2 linked regions of the Roseiflexus sp. RS-1 genome follow. The protein of the gene in region 1 interacts with the protein of each later gene in a pairwise test. Links are inferred from orthologs where the notes say so. Each region holds a gene or a part of one and is shown in the gene's direction. Other genes may lie near its edges. The genes, in order: gyrB and gyrA.

What was found.
Region 2: the proteins of gyrB (region 1) and gyrA interact in binary tests that used the Escherichia coli proteins (3 or more experiments, as listed by UniProt). The link is inferred for Roseiflexus sp. RS-1 from one-to-one orthologs.

Annotation. Positions count from the first base shown.
Region 1 is NC_009523.1:50,940-59,227, forward strand. The notes cover bases 1,947-4,903. They hold gyrB (DNA topoisomerase (ATP-hydrolyzing) subunit B), read left to right. Parts: upstream 1,947-2,434; coding sequence 2,435-4,372; downstream 4,373-4,903. Other genes in these bases: ROSERS_RS00235 (hypothetical protein), read left to right, coding at 1,947-2,314; ROSERS_RS00245 (N-carbamoylsarcosine amidohydrolase), read right to left, coding at 4,578-4,903. Also shown: ROSERS_RS00230 (McrB family protein), read right to left, coding at 1-1,157; more of ROSERS_RS00235, read left to right, coding at 1,349-1,946; more of ROSERS_RS00245, read right to left, coding at 4,904-5,210; ROSERS_RS00250 (hydroxymethylglutaryl-CoA lyase), read right to left, coding at 5,490-6,404; ROSERS_RS00255 (CaiB/BaiF CoA transferase family protein), read right to left, coding at 6,408-7,622; ROSERS_RS00260 (GntR family transcriptional regulator), read right to left, coding at 7,680-8,288. UniProt on the Escherichia coli protein: DNA gyrase negatively supercoils closed circular double-stranded DNA in an ATP-dependent manner to maintain chromosomes in an underwound state.
Region 2 is NC_009523.1:896,727-905,101, reverse strand. What follows is about bases 2,398-5,441. They hold gyrA (DNA gyrase subunit A), read left to right. Parts: upstream 2,398-2,705; coding sequence 2,706-5,177; downstream 5,178-5,441. Other genes in these bases: ROSERS_RS03765 (metallophosphoesterase), read left to right, coding at 2,398-2,583. Also shown: hsdR (EcoAI/FtnUII family type I restriction enzme subunit R), read right to left, coding at 1-1,579; more of ROSERS_RS03765, read left to right, coding at 1,852-2,397; ileS (isoleucine--tRNA ligase), read right to left, coding at 6,392-8,375. UniProt on the Escherichia coli protein: A type II topoisomerase that negatively supercoils closed circular double-stranded (ds) DNA in an ATP-dependent manner to maintain chromosomes in an underwound state.

The DNA of each region.
Region 1 (8,288 bases):
GGCGCGCCGAGGTCGATCAGGCGATCATCGGTTTCCATCGCCGACAGGATCGGCGCCAGGTAGTATTCCGGTCGCGCCAGGTTCATTTCATCGAGACAGACAAAGTAGCGCGCGGAAGGGTCGGCGGATGCGCGCAGCAGAAAGCGGAGAAACGGCGTTGGATGGTATTTTCCGGTGATCGCATTGTAATAGCCGAGCAGATCGCGGGCGCTATGCCAGTCGGGCTGCACGGCGACGAGCAGATAGCGCTCATTTTCCTGACCAGGCGCGAAGCGTTCACCGACCACCGCATCGGCGTACAGACGAGTCAGGCGGGTTTTGCCGGTGCCGGAAATGCCCGGCAGGATGACAAGCGGACGGGTGCGCAGCGCGACATGGTACGCACGAATAATACGCTCCGACAGGGTAAAACCACGGGCGTGGATGCGCTCGATAATCACCTCAACAGGAGGTTCTTCCGCTGCCGTGTAGGCAGCGCGCTGTTCGCGCAACCAGGCGGCGCCGGTCGGATCGCGCGCTTCGGCTCGCTCCATGAGCGCCTCATTGAGCGGCAGCAGGGTCAGCGCATCGTCGATCAACCGCTCGATAAACCCCGGTTGCAGCACCTGCGGATCGTCCCAGCGATAGGCGAATCCTGCCAGCAGCGACGATGCTGCACGGTTCGCCAGATAACGGTCGAGCCAGTGCGTCTCCACATCGGAAGGACGTTCGCGTTCGGCAAATCGCACGTCGGTGAGCCGTTCGACCAGCGGCGACCAGAAAGCGCGTGATTCCTCCCACAGACGCGCCAGGTCTTCTTTGCGTCGCCGCGCGACGTGCAACGCAACAAGGATCAGACGCTCGGCGCCGCTGACCGCCACGTAGACTCCTGCACCGCGCGGCGGTCGATCAACGACCATGTAATACTCGTTGATTGGATCCCGCACTCCCCGACCACGGTTGATGGAGCGTTGACTGCGGTAACTGATCTCGTAGAGGTTCCAGATGCGCGGAAAACGCACGGAAGCCTCTGCGCCGAGACGTGCTGCGCATGTTGCCAGCACCGGATGCAACCGTTCCTGAATGGCATTCCAGCGCGCTGCGACACCGGGAACCGTCAGCGCGGCAAGCGCTTCTGGCGTGAACATGCTCTGATCCGACACGGTGGAGAGCGTCATTTCCTGGCTTTCTGATGCATTGTAACCTTCTTATTATAGCACCGTTGACGATGATGGACCGGCAAGCGAGAAGGGGCAGGAGATACATGTGTCACGTTGTCCAAAACGAACACCCGTTCACATCCCTCCCCGATCCCTGGCGATATATGGTATAATATGGAGGTTGTCTGTGACATATTTAGAGCGTCCGTATGCGGCAATCCGCCTCGATCATCGACACGCTGAGCGAAGGGTATCGCGCCATTCACCGGAGGCCGGCTGCGCTGCTGCTGGTGTTCGTCTTTAATCTGGCGCTTCTGATCACAGCACCGGTCTCATTTGCGCCGCTTTTCAATCGCTTCGATAGTTTTCTGACCAGGCTGGCAGGCGCATCGACGGACACAAACAGCGACACACAGGTTCAGATGAGTGCACTGCTGGCGGAGCTTGGTCAGACAGACCTGCGACAGACGCTGGCGTTGATGAACGTGATGCCGCGGTTTGTTATTCCGCGGTTTGCGCCCGGTGCGCTGGCGACCGGCAGTATGAGCGCGGTGGTGACCATCGCCAGTGTTCCGGAGGCGCTGCTCACGTTCGTCCTGATCAACCTGATCGTCTTTCCGATCGGTATTCTGTTTCTCACGCTGGTTGGTGCAGCAGTGCGTGGTGAGCCGGTGTTGCACCGCGATTTCTGGCGCGTGCTGGTGCACATTGGTGTGGCAGTCCTTGGGGTGATGGCAATCCTCGCCGCAGCGTTCGTGCTGATCGGCATACCGTTCACCTTCGCGGCTGCCCTGCTGATGGCGGTGAATGAGGTGCTGGGCATCCTGGCGTTCAGCCTGATCCTGGTAGTGATCATCTGGGTGCAGATTTATGTCGGTTTTGCCAACGAAGCGATTGTGATGAGCCGGGTGGGACCGCTGCGCGCTATTCGGACGAGTTTCGAGGTGGTGCGCCGCAACCTGTGGGGCGTCGTCGGTCTGTTGATCCTGTCCCTGATCATTACCCGTGGAACCGAGGTGATCTGGGAAATGTTCGGCAATTCGACAGCAGGCGGCATAGCGGCGGCGCTTGGCAGTGCGTACATCGGCGCCGGACTGGCGGCGGCGCGTATGGCGTTCTACCGTGAGCGCCTGCGTCGTCTGAGTGAGCAGCACCTGGTCCGACCAGGGGCATAACAGTGTGACACGCATTGTGTACATCCGTTGACCTGCACAGCATCCGTTGTCGGAACGACGCCATCAGTATCGTTCAGGCATCTATCGTATCAACATAACGAAGAACGACTCGAGCCACCTATGACGACAGAACCACTGCAGCCGGTCGAAGCAACCGGCTACGACGAAAATCAGATCCAGGTTCTCGAAGGTATGGAGGCGGTACGCCGCCGACCTGGCATGTATATCGGTCCGACCGATGTCAACGGACTGCACACCATGGTGCGCGAAGTCGTCGATAATTCGGTCGATGAGGTGATGGCCGGGCGCGCGACGACCGTTGAAGTCACCATTCACCGCGACGGTTCGGTGACGGTCGCCGACGACGGGTATGGCATTCCCACCGGTCCGCATCCCAAACTGGGCGTCAGCACGCTTCAGGTGGTGATGACCGTGCTGCACGCTGGCGGGAAGTTCGATAACAAGAGTTATAAAGTCTCATCGGGATTGCATGGCGTTGGCGTATCGGCGGTCAATGCGCTCTCGGCATACATGCGTGTTGATGTACATAATGCACGCGACGGGATGCACTACTTCCAGGAGTATCGCTGCGGTGTGCCGCAGTGCGAGGTGCAGAAGGTCGGTCCGACCACGCGGCGCGGGACGATCACGCGCTTTCTGCCGGATACGACGATTATTCAAACGCTGGATTACAACTTCAAAACGCTGGCGCAGCGCTTCCGTGAAATGGCGTATCTCAACAAAGGGTTGCGCTTCAAGTTTGTTGACGAACGTGACGGGAACGAGGTCAATTTCTACTTCGAGGGCGGTATCCGCTCGTATGTGCGCCACCTCAACAAGGACAGGAATGTCCTGCATAAACAACCGTTCTATGTTGAACGGATCGTCGATGATGTGATGGTGGAAGTGGCGTTGCAGTACACCGAAAGTTTTGATACCGACTCGGTGTATGCATTTGCTAATGGCATCAACAACACTGATGGCGGTGCGCACGTCGCCGGTTTCCGCAGTGCGCTGACGCGGGTGATCAACGCCTATGCGCGCAGTAAAGGGCTGCTTAAGGAGAATGAGGGCAATCTGACCGGCGATGATGTGCGTGAAGGGTTGACGGCGGTGATCAGCGTCAAACTGCGCGATCCGCAGTTCAGTTCGCAAACCAAGGAAAAACTGGTCAGTCCTGCGGCGTCGGGCGCGGTCAATACGGTGTTTGGCGACGCGTTCAGCGCCTGGCTTGAGGAGAATCCACAGGAAGCGCGGCGGATCATCGAGAAGTGTATTGCGGCGGCGCGCACGCGCATCGCTGTTCAGAAGGTGCGTGAAACGGCGCGCAAGAGTGCGATGGAGGGTTTTTCGCTGCCGGGTAAACTGGCAGACTGCTCGGATACCAATCCGGCGCGCACTGAACTGTTCATTGTTGAGGGCGATAGCGCTGGCGGGAGTGCGAAGCAGGGGCGCGACCGGCGCTACCAGGCGATTCTGCCGCTGCGCGGTAAAATCCTCAATGTCGAGAAGAGTCGGCTCGACAAAATGCTTTCCAACAACGAGGTAAAGGCGCTGATCACCGCCATCGGCGCCGGTGTCGGCGATCAGTTCGATCCAGCAAAACTCCGGTATCACCGGATCATTCTAATGTGCGACGCCGATGTCGATGGAAGCCATATTCGCACGCTGTTGCTCACCTTCTTTTTCCGCTATATGCGTCAGATTATCACCAATGGGCACCTCTATCTGGCGCAACCGCCGCTGTACCGGATTGTTCACGGCAAGACGGAAAAGTATGTCTTTACCGATGCGGAGCGTGATCAGTACCTGGCGACACTTTCGTCTTCCGAGCGGAATAAAGCGACGATCACGCGCTACAAGGGGCTTGGCGAGATGAACGCAGCACAGTTGTGGGAGACGACGATGAATCCGCTCAACCGTCTGCTGCTCCAGGTGACGCTCGAAGATGCGCAACAGGCGGATGAGACATTTACCATGCTGATGGGCGATCTGGTGCCGCCACGCAAACGCTTCATTCAGACGCACGCGCTGGAGGTGCGGAACCTCGACATTTGATGGTGTGCGCCCACTTTTCCTCGCTTCATGTTCACTCAATGCGCACACTGCGTCCCCTGCCCCCCTTCTCCTTGTACGGGAGAAGGGGGTCCTTCTGGCGTCATGGCGACCGAACAGGAGATGGAACGCAAGATCCTGGAGGGGTGTTGTTCCCCGATATTGAGTGCGAAACGGAGGCAGGGGTGTTTCACGTGAAACAGGGGCGCTATTCCACACCCTGCAGATACTCCAAAACCTCTTCCAGCGACATCACATCGCCATACTTTGCGTCGATATCGAACAGGTTGGCTTCGTGGGGACCGGGAGCGCGATCCCCGACACACTCACGCGGAACGATGACCCTGAAACCGTACTGCATGCCATCAACGGCGCTGGCGCGGACACACCCGCTTGTCGAGCATCCGATGAGAATGATGGTATCCACCCCAAGCGCCGTGAGTGTGGCAGCGACTGGTGTTCCAAAGAACGCGCTGGCATACTTCTTGGTGATTACCAGATCCCCATCACGCGGTGCAAGTTCATCGACAATCTGAGCGAGCGGCGAGTCGGCGGTGAGTTGGAGCAGCGCGGGCACTTTCCGGACAAACCAGCCGCCGTCGCGTCCGTCAGGCGCATAACTGACTGTTGTGTAGATCACAGGAATGTTGCGCTCCCGTACAGACTGGAGGAGGCGCGCACTGGCGCGTACTGCATCAGGAACGCCGGGCGCAGCATACAGCGGCGAGCCGGGGGTCGTATATGCTTTGATGAAATCGACCACGAGAAGCGCGGGGCGCGAACCAAAGCCGACCCGCGCAGCAAGCCCGTGGCGTTTGTAATCAGATTCGAGATCGGCCATCGACGTCCATACCCCCATACTACGATGTTACTCCAGCAGAACCATCGTCCGGCGGAATTGCGTTCCTCACGACAGACGCGCCCCGTCCGAACCTGAAGTGACATCTCCGACCTGCGCTGCTGCCCCGTTGCTTTCGCCAGAAGGCTGCGTCCTGCGTCGGGCTTTCGCAGCCGCCCACCGCAGCGGAACCGGCTTGCGCGGTGCGGGAAGGCCTGTTTCTGCTTCGCAGCGTGACAGCAACTCCTCCAGTGGCGAACTGGATACCGCTGCCCACCCTGCTCAACTCGAATGGTAGACCGGACCCGCTTTCCCTACCAGCGCCGGGAGCGGTCGTCCCAGGTGCGCGGCCAGCCAGTTCGCTGCGTCCAGCAATGTGCCGAGATCGATCCCGGTGCGTACCCCCATGCCGTGGAACATATGCACCAGATCTTCAGTCGCAATATTCCCCACCGCTCGCGGCGCAAACGGACATCCGCCGATCCCCCCCAGACTGGCGTCGAAGCGTCGCACGCCGACCTGCCAGGCAGCAAACGCATTGGCGTAGCCGGTATTGCGCGTGTTGTGAAAATGAACAGTCAGTGCTGCGCGTTGATCGAGCAGGGTCAGGGCTTCACGGCACAACCTGGCAACCTGTGTCGGCGCCCCCATGCCAGTGGTATCCGCCAGGATGATCTCGGTCGCCCCTAGATCGACTGCGCGGCGCACGAGATCCAGGACACGCACCGGCGCGACTGCACCCTCGAATGGACAGCCAAAAGCAGCGCCGACGGCAACGCCAAACGCCACGCCATCACGGACGGCTTGCCCGGCAATATGTGCAAAATCTGCCAGCGAGTCGCTCACACTGCGTTTGAAGTTCGCCTGATTCAACGACTCGCTGGCTGCCAGCACCAGACGAACATGACGCATACCGGCAGCAACAGCCAGTTCGTACCCGCGCATATTCGGGATCAGGCAGGTAAATCTGGCAGTCTCACCATCTGTCAGCGCCATTGCCACCTCGGTCGTGCCAGCTTGCTGCGGAACCTGGCGCGGGTTGACGAAAGCGCCGATCTCCACCCACGGTATACCCGATTCCACCAGACGCCGGATCAACGCGACTTTTGTGACAACCGGGAGTATTTCCGGCTCGTTTTGCAATCCGTCGCGCGGAGCGACGTCGATGATGGTTATGTCTCGCTGAAGGTTGTCCACGTTTCAAATGACCCCCTGATCGCGCAACGCCGCAAGTTCAGCAGATGACAGGCCAAGCAACTCGCCCAGCACAGCCCCGGTATGCTCGCCGAGTTCGGGACCGGTCCAGTCCACGCCACCGGGAGTTTCGCTCAAGCGAGGAATCACATTCTGCATCACCATGTCGCCAATGCCGGGCGCCTGAACGCTGATGATCGCCTGGCGCGCAACGAAGTGCGGATCGGATAACATTTCGCGTGCGGTGTAGATACGACTGGCAGGTACGCCATGCGCATCCATTAACTGCTGCAACTCGTCAGTTGTATGCTGGATCGTCCAGGCGGCGATCACCTCATCAAGTTCCGCCTGATGATTGCCACGTGCGCTGTGGGTGGCGTACCGCGGATCGGTCGCCAGTTCAGGTTGCCCCATCGCTTCAGTCAGACGACGAAAAACCGCATCTGCATTTGCGCCAATCGCAAACCAGAGACCCTCTTTCGTCGGGTAGATGTTCGAAGGGGCGACATTTGGCAAAATCGTGCCGGTGCGCTCGCGGATATGACCGGTCAACTGATATTCGGGGAGCATACTTTCCATAACCGCAAGCACTCCTTCGTAGATCCCGATATCAACGACCTGCCCGCGCCCGGAGCGTTGACGCTCATGGAGAGCAGTCAATGCACCAACTGTCGCAAAGACCGCAGCGAGCGAGTCGCCAATGCTGATACCGATTCGCGCAGGAGGACGATCAGGAAAACCGGTGACGGCGCGGATTCCACCCATTGCTTCGCCGATGCTGCCAAACCCCGCCTTGTCACGGTACGGTCCCGTCTGACCAAATCCGCTGACCCGCACCATGATGAGGCGCGGGTTCAGCGCGTTCAGCGTTTCCCAGCCAAGCCCCCATTCCTCCAACGTTCCAGGGCGAAAGTTTTCGACAACGATGTCGCACAGAGGAACAAGGCGTCGCACCAGTTCCTGCCCTGCTGCAGTCCTCAGATCAATGGTGACCGAACGCTTATTGCGCGCCAGAATTGGCCACCAGAGTGAACGTCCGTTGTGGCGCTGACGCCCCCATTCGCGCATCGGGTCGCCTTTGCCCGGCGGTTCGACTTTGATGACGTCTGCGCCAAAATCAGCCAGTAACTGCCCGCAGAACGGTCCCGCAAGAAATGCCCCCAGTTCCAGCACACGAATATCATCAAGCGGGCGTCGCGGGCGATCAGGAGAAGATGTCATTCGAGTACTCCGCTGGTTTGCATATAAAGAAGGCATCACCAAACCGGTGAACGGCGCTTACTGCTCAATATCGGTCGTCTGATCATCGTTAAAGTGTTGCAGCAATACATCTCGACCGTGATAAATATGTTCGCGCATCATTGCGCGCGCTCGTTCACCATCACCCTGTTGAAGCGCCTTGAGAATGGCGCGGTGAAAGAAATTCGAGATCTGACGCTCTTCCGGCGTGTACCAGTAGAATGAGCGAAATTGCAACGGAATATCGACCACGGTATGGACGATGGACGTCAGCCGTTCATTGCCGGCTGCAAACAGAACCGTGTCGTGAAAGATAGCATTCTGTTCGACCAGAAAACGCACCTCTTCGGTGTGCGAGTCGAACGTCTGGGTGAGCGATTGTTCCAGTGCGTCCGCAGCATCTTTCAGAATTGTCAGTTGTTCAGGCGCAATCCGGGATGCTGCCAGGTATGCCGCATGCCCTTCGAGTAAGGCGCGCAGATCGTAGATTTCGAGCAGGTCTGCCGTTGTAAAACGCCGCACAACTGCGCCACGATTGGGGAAAATGTGCACCAATCCCTCAGCGGCAACCCGGGCAAGCGCCTGCCGCACAGGCGTGCGACTGACCCCCAGATCGCTGGCGAGACGCTCTTCGATGAGGCGTGTACC
Region 2 (8,375 bases), 850 kb from region 1 along the record:
CCTGGAACTGGTTAAGCCAGCGCTGCGCCTGCTCGCCCTCTTCGCTGACAATGGGTACAGCGTAATCATGACCCAATCCTAAGCTGGCGAATTCGTTGTTCAGCAGACGGGCGACTTCCCGGGCATGTTCCACATCCACGCAAAATACCATTGTCTTGTGCAAGGGTCCGAACTGACGGAGCAACTTCGCCAGGTGCTTTACCAGCGTATGGGTGCGGTCAGGCAGGCGAATTTCGCGCTCGAAATTGGGGGTGTAATACTCCTCGCGCACTTTGGCGTCTTCTGGCACAATTACTTCGGCGCCCTGTTCCAGTACTCTGGATATGTGCAAACCATCTTTATCTATGCTGGTCAGCACGCGGTGGACTTTATACGTCGCCAAAAAGCCATCTTCGATACCCTGGCTCAGGCTGTAGGTGTACGCCGCCTGGTGCAATACACCTTTGGAAGGGTCTTGCGGGTCGAGCGGGATGGCTGGCTCTTCGGCACAGAAGTAAGCGTAGGTATCCACATTTTCGTCTTGCCTGGGGGTGGCAGTCATTCCCAAATGGATGGCGCTCTCGAAGTGATCGAGAATCTCTTTCCATGTGCCAAAGCCGGAGCGATGCGCCTCGTCCACAATCACCACATCGAAAAAATCGTGCGGGAACTGCTCGAACAGACGCTTCCCTCTGGGATCGGTTGCCCACAGCGTCTGATAAATGCCAAAATACAGGTCGTATTGCAAACTCAGGCGGCGTTTGCCATCCAGCATAAAGCGCGGGTCACCATGGTCGCTCGCAAAGGGGCTGAACGCATTATACGCCTGGTTGCGCAATACCTCGCGGTCTGCCAGGAACAAGATTTTACCCGCACGTCCCTTTTGTTGATGCAACCAGCCCGACTTGACCAGTTTCCAGACGATCTGCATGGCGGTAAAGGTCTTGCCAGTACCGGTGGCCATGGTCAGCAGGATGCGTTTTTGCCCGCGCATCACGCGCACCAGCGTTTCACGGATGGCGGCTTCCTGAAAGTAGCGCGGCTCACTGCCCCGCGTCAGGCTGGACGGCGCGTAAGGATGCAGCAGGGGGTTGCGCTGGCGGGCGGCGGCTACGGCAGCGTTGTACAGCGGGCGCAACTCTGCGATTGTGCGTCCTGCCGCTTTAGGCGAATGAACGCCGGTGTTCAACTCCCAGCGCCGCCACAACTCATCAGGCGACGGGAACTCTTTGAGTTCGCGTGTGGTATCGGTGAACCCATCCCACTCAATAATCTCGTGACCATTGGTGGCATAGGCGAACATCAAATTGTTCTCGCGGGCGTAGCGTTTGGCTTGCTCCAGACCGGCGACAGCGGGCAGGTCTTCGGCTTTGGCTTCTACGACGGCTATTGGGAACGCTTCGGTGTAGCGCAGGAGATAGTCCACAACGCGCGGTTTCTCACGCTCGACGCGTCCGCCGCGCAGAATAACTCGCCCTGGTGTGTATTGCCAGTCAGGACGATAATAGTGCTCACGTGTCACCTGGCTGCGCGTCCAACCGGCACGGTTGAGTAACGGATCGACTAATTGCGCACGGGTGTCGGATTCGTTGCGCGGCATAAGACGCACCGTTGAGCGAAAAGCACAAAACCACTCGACTCACCACAAAGCCCAGCCCTGCCAGTAGTCTCGCACATCACTGAACCATCACCGGGGCAGGTAATGGTGGTGATTATTATAATATCAAAACAACCCACAAAATAACAACGCGCGCCACGCCGTTCAGGTCGGTTGTGACGCCGGGGGAACGTATTGCCTGGCATTGATTACCAGCAAGTCGAAAAGCAGGCGCAGTCGCCACCTATTTGGCATACCCGCACAAGTCTGGTACCATGCGCAGCATGGTATGGAGCATCTCAGACCTGCATCTTTCCTTCGCCCGACCCAAGCCGATGGACATTTTCGGCAGTCGCTGGAAGGACCACCCGGAGCGCATCGCCGCCGCCTGGCGTGCGCGGGTCAAGCCCGATGACGTTGTGCTGCTCGCTGGCGACACCTCGTGGGCAATGAAGCTTCAGGACGCGCTGGTCGATCTCCAGTGGATCGCGGCGCTGCCGGGGCGCAAGATCATCTCGCGCGGCAACCACGACTACTGGTGGAGTTCGGAACGCACCAACCGGGTGCGGCGTTCACTCCCTCCGGGCATCGATATTCTCGAAGCGAGCGCGATTGACATTGGCGAAGCGGTGGTGTGCGCCACACGCGGCTGGAATACGCCGGAAACCCCCGGATTTCAAGAGTCGACCGACCGCCCGTACTACGAGCGCGAATTGATGCGGCTCGACACGGCGCTGGCGGCGGCGCAACATCTGGCGTCCGGCAAACGCCCCATCATTGTCATGATCCACTTCCCGCCGTTCGCGGGGCGCCGCCCGACCGAATTCGCGCGCCGGATTGCGGCTGCAAAGGCGGCCGCCTGCGTGTATGGGCATCTGCACCGCCCCGAAGATTGGGCGGTAGCAACACAGGGGCTGGTCGATGGCGTCTACTACCAGTTGACGTCGTGTGACTACCTGGGGTTTGGACCAGTGGCGGTGCGCGGACTACGTCCCGTCGTGGAGTAGAACAAAGGTTTGAAAATTCTGGACAAACACACGACTTAACGGTATACTACACCTGGAACAGATGCAGGCAGAGCGTTATCCGGCGGCTTTCATGCCGCCGTTGATCATGTTCAGGAGATCGTATGGAAATCGGGATCGTTCGACCGCGCAACATTACCGACGAGATGCGCAGCGCGTACCTCGACTATGCGATGAGCGTGATCGTCTCGCGCGCGCTCCCCGATGCGCGCGACGGTCTCAAACCGGTTCAGACGCGCATCCTCTATGGTATGTGGGACATGGGGATACGGGCGAATCAGCCGTTCAAGAAGTGCGCGCGTATCGTTGGCGAAATCCTGGGCAAGATGCACCCTCACGGCGATAGTGCCGTGTACGATGCGCTGGTGCGTCTGGCGCAACCCTGGAATATGCGCTACCCACTCGTCGAGGGGCAGGGGAATTTTGGCAGCATCGACGGCGACCCGCCAGCGGCGATGCGTTATACCGAGGCGCGTCTTACGCCGATCGCCGAAGAAATGCTCGCCGACATCGAAAAGAATACTGTCGATTTCCGCGACAACTTCGATGGGCTGTACCGTGAACCGGTCGTTCTGCCTGCGCGTATTCCCAATCTGCTGCTGAACGGCGCCGCTGGCATCGCCGTCGGTATGGCGACCAACATCCCGCCGCATAATCTGAACGAGGTGTGCGACGCGATCACGCATCTGATCGATAACCCTGATGCAACGATTGAAGACCTGGCCAGAATCATGCCCGGTCCCGACTTCCCCACTGCGGGTATGATCCTGGGAACGGAAGGCATCATGAATGCCTACAGCACCGGGCGCGGGCACATTACTATTCGCGCAAAAGCGCATATCGAAGAGGCGGCGCGGGGAGCATTCCACATTGTTGTGACCGAACTTCCCTATCAGGTCAATAAGGCGCGCCTTCAGGAGCGTATCGCCGAACTGGCGCGTGATCGCAAGATCGAAGGCATTCGCGATGTGCGTGATGAATCCGACCGTAGCGGCATGCGGCTGGTTATTATTCTGAAGCAGGACGCGCAGCCCAAAAAGGTGTTGAATGCGCTCTACAAACACACGCAAATGCAGACGACGTTCGGCGTCAACATGCTGGCGCTGGTCGAAGGGGGGCGGCAGCCACGTCTGTTGACGCTCAAACGCCTGTTGCAGGAGTACATCGACCATCGCCGCGAGGTCATCCGTCGTCGGACTGAGTTCGATCTCGATAAGGCGCGCGCACGCGCCCACATCCTCGAAGGTCTCAAAATTGCGATCGATAATCTCGACGCGGTGATTGCAACGATCCGCAATTCACGCTCGCGCGACCATGCGCGCACCAACCTGATGAATGGATTTGCGCTCAGTGAGGCGCAGGCAAACGCAATTCTGGAGATGCAACTGGGGCGACTCGCCGCGCTCGAACGGCAGCGGATCGAAGAGGAGTACCGTGAGGTCATCCAGTTGATCGGCGAACTCGAGGATATCCTGGCAAACCCGCGCAAGATTCTGCACCTGATCAAGCAGGACCTCGCCGACCTGAAGGCGAAGTACGGCGATCCGCGTCGCACGCGCATCATCCCCGATGCGGATGGCGAAGTGAGCGACGAGGATCTGATCCCGGACGTTCGGGTGCTGATCACGCTTACCGATCGCGGGTATGTCAAACGCCAGTCGCCCGACATCTACCGGACGCAGCGACGCGGCGGGCGCGGCATCCGTGGCGCGACCATTCGTGAGCAGGATGTGGTGCGGCACATTCTGGCCGCCAGTACCATGGACGACCTGCTTTTCTTCACCGATCGCGGCAAGGTGTATCAGATCAAAGCGCACGAACTCCCCGACGCCAGCCGAACCGCCAAGGGGCTGCCGCTGGTCAACCTGATTGCGCTCGAACCGGGCGAACAGGTCACATCGGTGCTGGCAGTCCCCGATTTCGAGAAGGCGGAATACCTGATTATGGCGACGGTGCGCGGCAAGATCAAGCGCACGTCCATCAAAGAGTACAGTCAGGTGCGTTCCAATGGATTGATTGCCATTGGTCTCGAAGATGGCGATGAATTGGGCTGGGTGGCGATGACCCAGGGGCACGAGGATGTGCTGCTTACCACTGCCCGTGGGCAGACCATCCGGTTCCGCCAGGAAGAGGTGCGCCCAATGGGGCGACCGGCCACCGGTGTCATCGGTATCGCGCTCGCCGAAGGGGATCGAGTGGTCTCGATGGACCTGGCGCGCGAAAACGCGGCGCTGCTGGTGGTAACCGCCAATGGCTATGGGAAGCGCACCGCGCTGGAAGAATACCCGGTCAAGGGGCGCGCCACCGGCGGAGTCATCACGATCCGGCTCCGCCCCGGCGATGAGGTTGCCGTCGCCCATGTTGTGCATGAGCATTCGCTGCTGACGTTTATCACCGAGAGCGGCATGGTGATGCGCACCGAAGCCGACGGTATTTCAATGTTCGGGCGCAATACGCAGGGTGTGACGATTGTCAACCTGGCGCCGAACGACCGCGTGGCGGCGCTGTGCGTCGAGGAGCCGGACGAGAGCGAAGAACGCAGTGATCGTGTGTTGATCGACCCGACCAGGGGGTAAAAGAATCGTTAACCGCACGTGAGGAACCGCTATGACGCACACGACGACCCCCGCATCTGCGCCGGGCGCACCGCCTGCCGACGACCGTTTCGTTACGGCTGGCGCCTCGTGCCGCGTCCCACCCCCGACAATCCGCATCATCTGGAACAGGTTCCGCTGACCCTGGAGGATGTCCTGCACCCGGAAGTGGGAGATTTCATCGTGCACAGCGACCGCCACGCGATCGACCGGATGTACCTGACGGCAGTGCTGCGCACCCGCCTGGAGGAATCCGGCGCGGCGATTGTGCTCAGCGATGTGCGCATTGCGTGGGATGTGCCCGACCTGCGCCCGCACGGACCGGATGTGATGGTCATTCCCGGCATCGTCGAACGCCAGGACTGGAGCACGTTCGACGTGGCGGTCGAAGGGGCGCGTCCGGCGATGATCATTGAAATCACCTCGCCGGAGACGCGCGAGAACGATCTGGAGATCAAGGTTGACCATTACGCGCGGGCAGGGGTGCCGCAGTACGTGATTGTGGACAATCAGAGTCGCAGGGGAGCGCGCCGCCTGCGACTGCTCGACTATCGGCTGGCCGACGGGGTGTATCGACTGCACCCGCCGGACGCGGCAGAGCGGGTGCATCTGGTGATTGCCGACCTGTGGCTGAGAATTGAAGGCGATCACGTCGTCTGCTACGACGAGCACGGTGCGGCGTTCGGCGACTATGCGACCGTGGTGCGGCGGGCGAAGGAAGCAGAGCGGCAGACGCGGCGGGAAGCGGAACGGGCACGGCGCGAAGCAGCAGCGCGGGAAGCCGAAGCGCGCCTGCGCACCGCCGCCGAGGAGCAGGCGCGGCGAGAAGCGGAACGGGCGCAGCAGGAAGCAGCGGCACGGGAAGCCGAAGCGCGCCTGCGCGCCGCTGCCGAGGAGCAGGCGCGGCGAGAAGCGGAACGGGCGCAGCAGGAAGCAGCGGCACGGGAAGCCGAAGCGCGCCTGCGCGCCGCTGCCGAAGCGCGCCTGCGTGCTCTTGAGGAAGAACTGCGCCGGTTGCGCGGCGAAGGGTGACGTTTCTGGCTGCGCCCTTCGTCGCGCCAGGCGCAGCCAGGAAGAGGCGATGACGCGCCTTTACATCTCCAGGCGCGATCCATCGAAATGCCGCAACCATCCCCTCGCGTCTGAACGCCGTAATCCCCGCGCGTAGGGGAACAAGGGGAACAGACCGTCGCCCCTTAACGCCGGCTGACGCCGATGATGAGCGTGCGCCCCCCATCGAGTTCCAGCGTTGTGGTGTGTACGTGATCCGGCGGCGCACAGAGGCGCAGGTCGTCCGCCAGCGTCTCTTCACGCACATAGTCGCCCCAGGCGCGCAGCATGGCTTCTACCTCAGCGTCGCCGTCGGCGCCGCCCAGATAGACGATGATCCGGTCGCTGATAGCAAACCCGGCATCTTTGCGCGCATCCTGAATATTGCGCACCAGTTCGCGCGCCAGCCCTTCCATCGTCAATTCCGGCGTCAGGGTGGTGTCGAGCGCAACCAGAACGCCGCCATCCTCGGCGACCGCGTACCCCTGCGGAGAACTGCTTTCGACCAGCACCTCTTCCGGCAGAAGTTCGATGGTCTGCCCTTCAATGGAGAGGGTGATGTTCCGCCCCTCTTCGACCGCCTGCGCCGCCGCGCGCGCTGCATCGCCCGTCAGGTCGCGGAGCGCCTCAGTGAGCGCTGGCACCAGTTTGCCGTATTTGCGACCGACCAGGCGCAGGTTGGGTTTGAAGCGGTACTCGACCAGGCTGGTTGCGCTGTCGAGGTAGCGCACTGCTTTGACGTTGAGTTCTTCGCGCAGTTCCGCCTCAAAGCGACGCAACCCTTCAAGCGCGGCGGGGGTTGGGGCGCGCACCCACATCTCGCGCAGCGGTTGACGCACTTTGATGCCCGCTGCGCGCCGCGCTGCGCGACCGACCGAAACGGCTTTCAACAGCACTTCTGTATCGTCCACCAGGCGGTCATCGAGGAGCGCCTCGTTGACGACGGGCCATGCCGCGAGGTGAACGCTCTCCGGCGTATCGGGGGAGGCTTCCTGTGCCTCCAGCCCAACCAGGTTGCGGTAGATCGCATCTGCCACGAACGGAATGAATGGCGCCACCAGTTTTGCGACGGTGAGCAGACAGGTGTAGAGCGTTGCATATGCTGCCTGCTTGTCACGGTCGTGCTCGCTCTTCCAGAAGCGGCGCCGGTTGCGCCGCACGTACCAGTTCGACAGTTCATCAACGAAATCCTCGATGGCGCGTCCCGCCGTCGTGACATCATAGGCTTCAAAGGCGGCGGTCACATCGCGCACCAGACTGTTCAGCCGCGCCAGCGCCCAGCGATCGATCGGAGTGAGCGTCGCCGGATCGAGGTGTTCCGCAACGCCATTGTTCCCCGGACTCCAGCCATCCAGGTTGGCGTAGGTCACAAAGAACGCATAGGTATTCCACAGCGTCAGCAGGAACTTGCGTAAACTCTCAGCGACCAGCCCTGCCGAAAAGCGTCGCGGACTGCCGGGGGGCGCAGCGGTGAACAGATACCAGCGCAGCGCGTCGGCGCCATGCTCGTTCATCACCATCCAGGGATCGACGACATTGCCGCGCGACTTGCTCATCTTCTGCCCTTCGGCGTCGAGAATGTGCCCCAGGCAGATGACATTCTTGAACGCCGGGCGGTCGAACAGCAGGGTTGAGAGCGCGTGCAGCGTGTAGAACCATCCACGGGTCTGATCCACCGCTTCGCAGATGTAATCCGCCTGCTTTGCCAGTTCGTAGATCTCGGCGTTCTCCATCGGATAGTGCCACTGCGCCACCGGCATCGCACCTGAGTCGAACCAGCAATCAGCAACGTCGGGGATGCGCCGCATCAGACCGTGCTGCGGATCGACCCAGGTGAGTTCATCGACATAGGGACGGTGCAGATCGAGGTCTTTCAGGCTGCGCCCCACTTTTTGCTCCAGTTCTGCCAGCGAGCCGATGCACTCGGCGTAGCCGTCTTCCGCTACCCAGATTGGGATCGGCGTCCCCCAGTAGCGCTCACGACTCACCGCCCAGTCGATGTTGTTTTCCAGCCAGTTACCGAACCGTCCTTCGCGAATGTGCTCCGGCACCCAGTTGATCAACCGGTTGTTCGCCACCAGACGATCCTTCATTGCGGTGGTGCGGATGTACCACGAGCGTTTGGCGTAG